2 linked regions of the Longimicrobium terrae genome follow. The protein of the gene in region 1 interacts with the protein of each later gene in a pairwise test. Links are inferred from orthologs where the notes say so. Each region holds a gene or a part of one and is shown in the gene's direction. Other genes may lie near its edges.

What was found.
Region 2: the proteins of yhbY (region 1) and rho interact in binary tests that used the Escherichia coli proteins (3 or more experiments, as listed by UniProt). The link is inferred for Longimicrobium terrae from one-to-one orthologs.

Annotation. Positions count from the first base shown.
Region 1 is NZ_JACHIA010000011.1:3,299-6,580, forward strand. What follows is about bases 177-3,143. They hold yhbY (ribosome assembly RNA-binding protein YhbY), read left to right. Parts: upstream 177-1,492; coding sequence 1,493-1,795; downstream 1,796-3,143. Other genes in these bases: HNQ61_RS29640 (GGDEF domain-containing protein), read left to right, coding at 177-1,225; HNQ61_RS17015 (prolyl oligopeptidase family serine peptidase), read left to right, coding at 1,920-3,143. Outside these bases: more of HNQ61_RS29640, read left to right, coding at 1-176; more of HNQ61_RS17015, read left to right, coding at 3,144-3,282.
Region 2 is NZ_JACHIA010000040.1:900-4,067, forward strand. The notes cover bases 1-2,853. They hold rho (transcription termination factor Rho), read left to right. Parts: upstream 1-728; coding sequence 729-1,979; downstream 1,980-2,853. Other genes in these bases: HNQ61_RS28035 (site-2 protease family protein), read right to left, coding at 1-546; HNQ61_RS28045 (hypothetical protein), read left to right, coding at 2,308-2,535. In the rest of the region: HNQ61_RS28050 (hydantoinase B/oxoprolinase family protein), read left to right, coding at 2,907-3,168. UniProt on the Escherichia coli protein: Facilitates transcription termination by a mechanism that involves Rho binding to the nascent RNA, activation of Rho's RNA-dependent ATPase activity, and release of the mRNA from the DNA template.

The DNA of each region.
Region 1 (3,282 bases):
CTGCGTGGACGCCATCCGCCTGCTGACGCACGGACCGGCGCGCCTGCTGGTGCCCACGCGTCCCGTACCGCTGTCCGTGGGGGACGCCGCGGACGGGCTGGTGTCCGTGCTGCGCTTTCATGCGGCGGGCGGCGAGGGAGAGATGCTGGCTTCCCCGGAGGCGGCGAAGATCGCTCCGCGCCTGCTGGCGCTCATGGCCCAGCAGTTGGCGCGGGTGTGGGCGGTGCAGCAGCAGCGGGCGGAGCAGACGCTGGAACTGGATCAGCTGCGCTTTCACCTGGGCGCGCTGCAGCAGGTGGCGCGCACGCTGGCGGTGGTGCGCGGCGCGGACGAGACGGTGCGGCTGGTGCTGGATTCCGTGGGCGAGGTGTTCTTTGCGTGGTGGGCCGCGCTGTACCACACGGACGGCGAGCAGTACACCTGCCGCGCGGTCCGCTCGCTCCGCGGCGAGTCCGTGGCCTTCGCCATCCCGGCGCGGGTGGTGAACGCCATCACCGGGCCCGGGCGGCCGCCCATCGTGCCGCCGGAAGATGCGGAGATCCGCGACCACGTCCCCGCCGAGGTGGCGGTGGTGGCGCCGCTGGACTTCGGCGATGGCGGGGCGGGGCTGCTGATCCTGGGCCGGCGGATGACGGAGGCGCCGTACGAGGCGCACGACCTGGCCCTGCTGCGGGCGCTGGCGGACTCGTCGGCCATCGCGCTGCGCAACGCCGAGCTGCTGGACCGGCTGCGCGCGCAGGCGACCATCGATCCGCTCACCGGCTGCCACAACCGCCGCGGCTTCGACGAGATCTTGGAGCGGGAGATGGCGCGCGCCCAGCGCTACGGGCGTCCGCTCTCGCTCGTCCTGCTGGACATCGACCGGTTCAAGAGCATCAACGACGACTTCGGGCACGAGGTGGGCGACCACGCGCTGCAGCGCATCGGGCGCGCGGTGCGGCACTCGTTCCGCAGCAGCGACAGCGCGTGCCGCTACGGCGGCGAGGAGTTCGCCCTGATCTTTCCGGAGACGGGGCGGGATGAAGGTTCGCGGCTGGCGGAAAAGATGCGCGTCGTCGTCGAGCAGCTGCCGCCCAACGCCGAGGTGCCGCGCACGCTGACGGCCAGCTTCGGGGTCGCATCCTTTCCGGACGACGCGGCGACGATCCCCGACCTCATCCGGGCCGCGGACCGCGCGCTGTACCAGGCCAAGACCCGCGGGCGCAACCGGGTGGAAACGGCCTGAACCGCCGCCGCGGATCACAGGCCGTCGGAACGGACGTTCCGTGAGATGATCAAGCGAATCCGAAGCCCCGCCGTGTCTGGCGGGGCTTCGCTGCGTTACGGGCTTCTACACCGTTTCACGCGGAGGCCGCGGGGGTTCGCGGAGGTCGCGGGGAGGGAGGATGGGGCGATAACTGTCGGACCGCGCGAGGGTGACTCGTCAGGGCGGGCGCGGATCGCTATCTTTGGCGCGCAGCGGGACCCATCAACACTGATAGGCGGACTAGCCGTGGAAATCACTCCCAAGCAGCGCGCGCACCTCAAGTCTCTGGCGCACCACCTCAAGGCCGTGATGTTCGTCGGCAAGGAAGGGGTGAACGAGCAGACGATCCGTTCGCTGGAAGAAGCGTTCAACACCCGCGAACTGCTCAAGGTGAAGGTGCTTGAGGCCGCGCCGGTGGAACTGCGCGACGGCGCCCGCGAGCTGGCGGAGCGCATTCCCGGCGCCGTGGTGGTGCAGACCATCGGCCGCATCGCCGTGCTGTACCGCCCCGATCCGGAAAAGCCCGAGATCCAGCTTCCGCCGGCCTGACCGCGGGGCCAACGCTCCGGCTCGCCCAGGAATCTTTTCAACGCGCCCGGCGGCTTGTACCGCCGGGCGCGTCGGCGTAAACTGCCGGACTCCTGTCATCCCCATTCCCCTCCGGATCTTCTCGATGACGCGTTCTCCTCTTCGCGGGGCGGCGTGCGGCGCCGTTCTGCTGGCGGCCGCCTGGGCGTCGCCCGCCGGCGCGCAGACCGCCGCGAACGGCTACGACCTTTCCGTGCGCAACATCATGCGGGGCCCCGAGCTGGTGGGGCGCTCGCCGGATGAGGTGCGCTGGTCGGATGACGGCCGCTGGGTGTACTTCCGCTGGCGCAATCCGGAAGCCCGCGACACGGCCACGCACGTCTACCGCGTCGCCGCGGCGGGCGGCGAGCCCCAGATGCTGGCCGACTCCGTGGCCGACCGCGTAGCGCCCGCGATGGCGGGGGCGTGGAACCGCGACCGCACTCGGCGCGCCGCCGAACGCATGGGCGACGTGTACGTGACCGTCGACGGGCGCGAGCGGCGCATTACCGATACGCCCACCCGCGAGCGGCAGCCGGAGCTTTCGCGCGACGGGCGCACGGTGTTCTTCGTCTCCGGCACCAACCTGTGGTCGGTGCCGGTGGAGGGCGGGCCGCTTCGGCAGTTGACGGACATCCGCTCGGAAGCCGCGCCCCGGCCGCCGGAGACCGCGGGGCAGCGCGGCGCCCTGCGGCAGGACCAGACGGAGCTGTTCGACGTCATCCGCGACCGCGACGAGGAGCGCCGCCGCCGCGAGCAGGTGGATTCGCTTCGCGCCACCGTGCGCCCTGCGTACATCGGCCGCAACATGTCCGTCAGCAGCTTCGAGGTGTCGCCTTCCGGGCGCTACCTGCTGCTGGGCGTGAGCGAGCGGGTGGAAGGCGCGCAGCAGACCAGCATTCCGTACTGGATTACGGAGAGCGGCTACACCGAGCCGGTGAACCAGCGAAACAAGGTGGGCGACGTCCAGAGCGTGGAGCGCGCCGCCATCCTGGACCTGAACACCTCGCGCCTGGCGTGGATTACGCCCGACAGCGCGCAGACGGCCCGCAAGGTGTCGCTCACCACCTTGGCCTGGGCGCCGTCTCAGGACCGCGCGCTGGTGATGGGCGTGCCGTACGACTTCAAGGCGCGCTGGCTGTACGTGGCGGGAACGGACGGCAAGCTGACGATGGTGGATGAGGTGCGCGACACCGCGTGGGTGGGCGGCCCCGGGCTGTACACGGCCGACTGGATCAGCGACGACCGTATCTTCTTCGTGTCCGAGGCCAGCGGATACGCGCACCTGTACACGCGCGACCTGAACGGCGGCGCGGCGACGCCCGTCACGTCCGGGCAGTGGGAAGTCACGGACGTCACGCTGACGCCGGACCGGCGCACGTTCCTGATCACGACGAGCGAGACGCATCCCGGCGAGCGGGCGCTGTACTCCGTTCCCGTCACGGGCGGCGCGCGCACGCGCATCACCC
Region 2 (3,168 bases), on another replicon or contig:
GATGAGGGGAGAGCGGATGCGGATGAACGCGCCAAAGGTGCCGATGGGGCTCAGAAGCGGCGGCGCGGGAAGAAACCAGGGGGGAGAAACGTCCATCCCGTGGCGCCGCGCAAGCGCCCAATGGCCCGCTTCATGCGCGCCCAGGATGCACAGCAGAGGCAGGGAAAACCACAGTCCCGGTGCCACGGAGCGCAGATCGTACCGCGCGGGCACGGGGATCGCATGGCCCGCCGACTCGGCCCAGCCCATGGGGTCGCCGGGAACCAGCAGGCACCCGGCGACCGTGGCGGTGGCCAAGGTAAGCACAAGGAGCAGCGCGTGAAGCCACCACCGTTCGCGCGTGCGGACGCGGGCGCGGCGGGTAAGGGTGATCTCCACCCCGTCGCCGCCGGACTGCACGTAGCGCCGGCCGGGCCAGCGCGCGAGCCACTCGGAAAGGGCCGGATCGTCGGCCGGAACGCCCGGATGCAGGCGGGCCTGAAGCACCTGCTGATCGTGCAGTTCCACCAGTCGCCACGCGGCGAACGGGCCTGATATGTCCGGCACTTTCTTCTTGACCTCCGTGTATACCGTGCTTAGGTTGGGGCAAACGCCTCCAGAGCATTCTGTGCGCTCAGCGCGCGGCGCGCCCCTCCCCTGGCACAACCCCCTCCCACGCGGCGGAACATCCAGCGGTCCCGGCTGCCGTACCTGCAGTCCGGGCCGTGCTGATACATTCGGAGCACAACGTGGACATTAGCACCATCAAGACCAAGAGCATCGCCGAACTGCACGAAATGGCGGAAGGTCTCAACATCTCCAACTATTCCGGGCTCCGCAAGCAGGACCTCATCTACCGCATCGAGCAGAACCTGCTCGACAGCGAGGTGGTTCTGCGGGGCGAGGGAGTACTTGAGGTTCTTCCCGAAGGCTACGGCTTTCTTCGTTCGCAGGACTGGAACTATCTGTACGGGCCGGACGACATCTACGTGTCGCCCAGCCAGATCAAGCGATTCGACCTGCGCACCGGCGACACGGTGATGGGGCAGGTCCGTCCGCCCAAGGAGGGCGAGCGCTACCTTGCCCTTCTGAAGGTAGAACGCGTGAACGGCGACGAGCCGGACAAGGCCAAGCACCGCGTCGCCTTCGACAACCTTCGCCCGCGCTATCCCGACCAGCGCATTCACCTGGAAGCCGCCACCACCGACATCAGCATGCGGGTGATGGACCTGGTGGCGCCCATCGGCAAGGGCCAGCGCGGCCTGATCGTGGCGCCCCCCAAGGCGGGCAAGACGATCCTGATGCAGAAGATGGCCAACGCCATCACCGAAAACCATCCGGAGGTGCACCTGATCGTGCTGCTCATTGACGAGCGGCCCGAAGAGGTGACCGACATGCAGGAAAACGTGCGGGCCGAGGTCATCTCCTCCACCTTCGACGAGCCGGCCGACCGGCACACGCAGGTGGCGGAAATGGTGCTGGAAAAGGCCAAGCGCCTGGTGGAGCACGGCCGCGACGTCGTCATCCTGCTGGACAGCATCACCCGCCTGGCGCGCGCCTACAACGTGGTGGTGCCGCACTCCGGCAAGATCCTGTCGGGCGGCGTGGACGCCAACGCGCTGCACAAGCCCAAGCGCTTCTTCGGCGCGGCCCGCAACATCGAAGAGGGCGGCTCGCTCACCATCGTCGCCACGGCCCTGGTGGAAACGGGAAGCCGCATGGACGAGGTGATCTTCGAGGAGTTCAAGGGCACCGGCAACATGGAACTGGTGCTGGACCGCCACATCGCCGACAAGCGCATCTTTCCGGCGATCGACATCAACCGCTCGGGCACGCGCCGCGAAGACCTTCTGCTCAACGAGCTGGAGCTTACCCGCGTGTACCTGCTGCGCAACTTCCTGTCCGACATGCCGCCGGCGGAGTCCATCGACTTCCTGCTCAAGCGCATGCGCCCCACGAAGACCAACAAGGAATTCCTGGATTCGATGGCGCGGGGGTGAGGGGAAGTGCGTGAGTGCTGGGTGCGTGAGTGCGTGAGTGCGGGAACGGAAGTGCCCGGTGCTCAGCGCCGGGTGCTCAGAGCGGGATGGACAGCGGGGCGAGGGAGCCGGATCGGCTTTCCCGCCCCGTCTCGTTTTGCGCCGCCGGCCGGCAATGCCGATGGGCGCACCGTGGCGCGCGGCGCGCGGGCAACCGGAGAGGCAAATGCAATTTTCCGGCGCGGATGCAGGGGATTGTGTAGCAGAAGCTCTGCCGCGAGCGCAACCGGCACACGCGTTGCACAGGGGCGCGGTGAAGGTCCCTGATCCTACGAATGGAGATACACCCATGGTGATCAAGCGCGTGATGGCGGCTGCCCTCGTGGCCCTGGCGATGGGCGCCGGTGCATGCACGGCGGAAGTTGAAGAAAAGGGCGAGGCGCCGTCGGTGGACGTCGATGGCGGCAAGATGCCGCAGGTGGACGTGGACCCGGCCAAGGTCGAAATCTCGACCGACACGCAGCAGGTCGTGACCCCCGAAGTGAACGTCACGCCGACTGAAGGCGACGACAAGTAATTCGCGGCCACGCGCGTTCACCGGCCCCGGCGACAGCAGTCGCCGGGGCCGGTTTGTTGTTCGTGCGGGCCCTCACCCCGCGCGCTGCGCGCGACGACCCTCTCCCACAAACAGACGTGGGAGAGGGAGCACACCCCAGTATGTGCCCGCTTACAGGGTCGCTCGCACGGACGCGATCTCTCCCGTCCGCGGTCCCCGCGACCTCCGCGACCTCCGCGACCTCCGCGACCTCCGCGACCCCCGCGACCCCCGCGACCTCCGCGTGAGGGCAGTTCTTCATCGTCTGCGGCCGCGCCGGGCTTGCGGGGCACCCCGCGCGACGTCGTAGTTTGCCTTTCCATCAGCGACCGTCCTCCCCAACCGCGCCGCACGTGACCGAGCGTCTCTGGCAGATCTGGATTGACACCGGCGGCACGTTTACCGACTGCCTGGCGCTGGACCCGGCCGGGGTGCAGCGCCGCGCGAAGGTGCTCAGCAGCAGCGCGCTGCGGGCCACCATCATGGCCGTCGAAGCGCCGGACTGCCTGCGGATCCGCGAAGAGTGGGGCGCCGTGCCGGGCGTGGTGGACGGGCTGCAGGTACGACGCGTCGGTTCGGTGGATGAGGGCGCACGGGTGGCGTCATACGATCCGG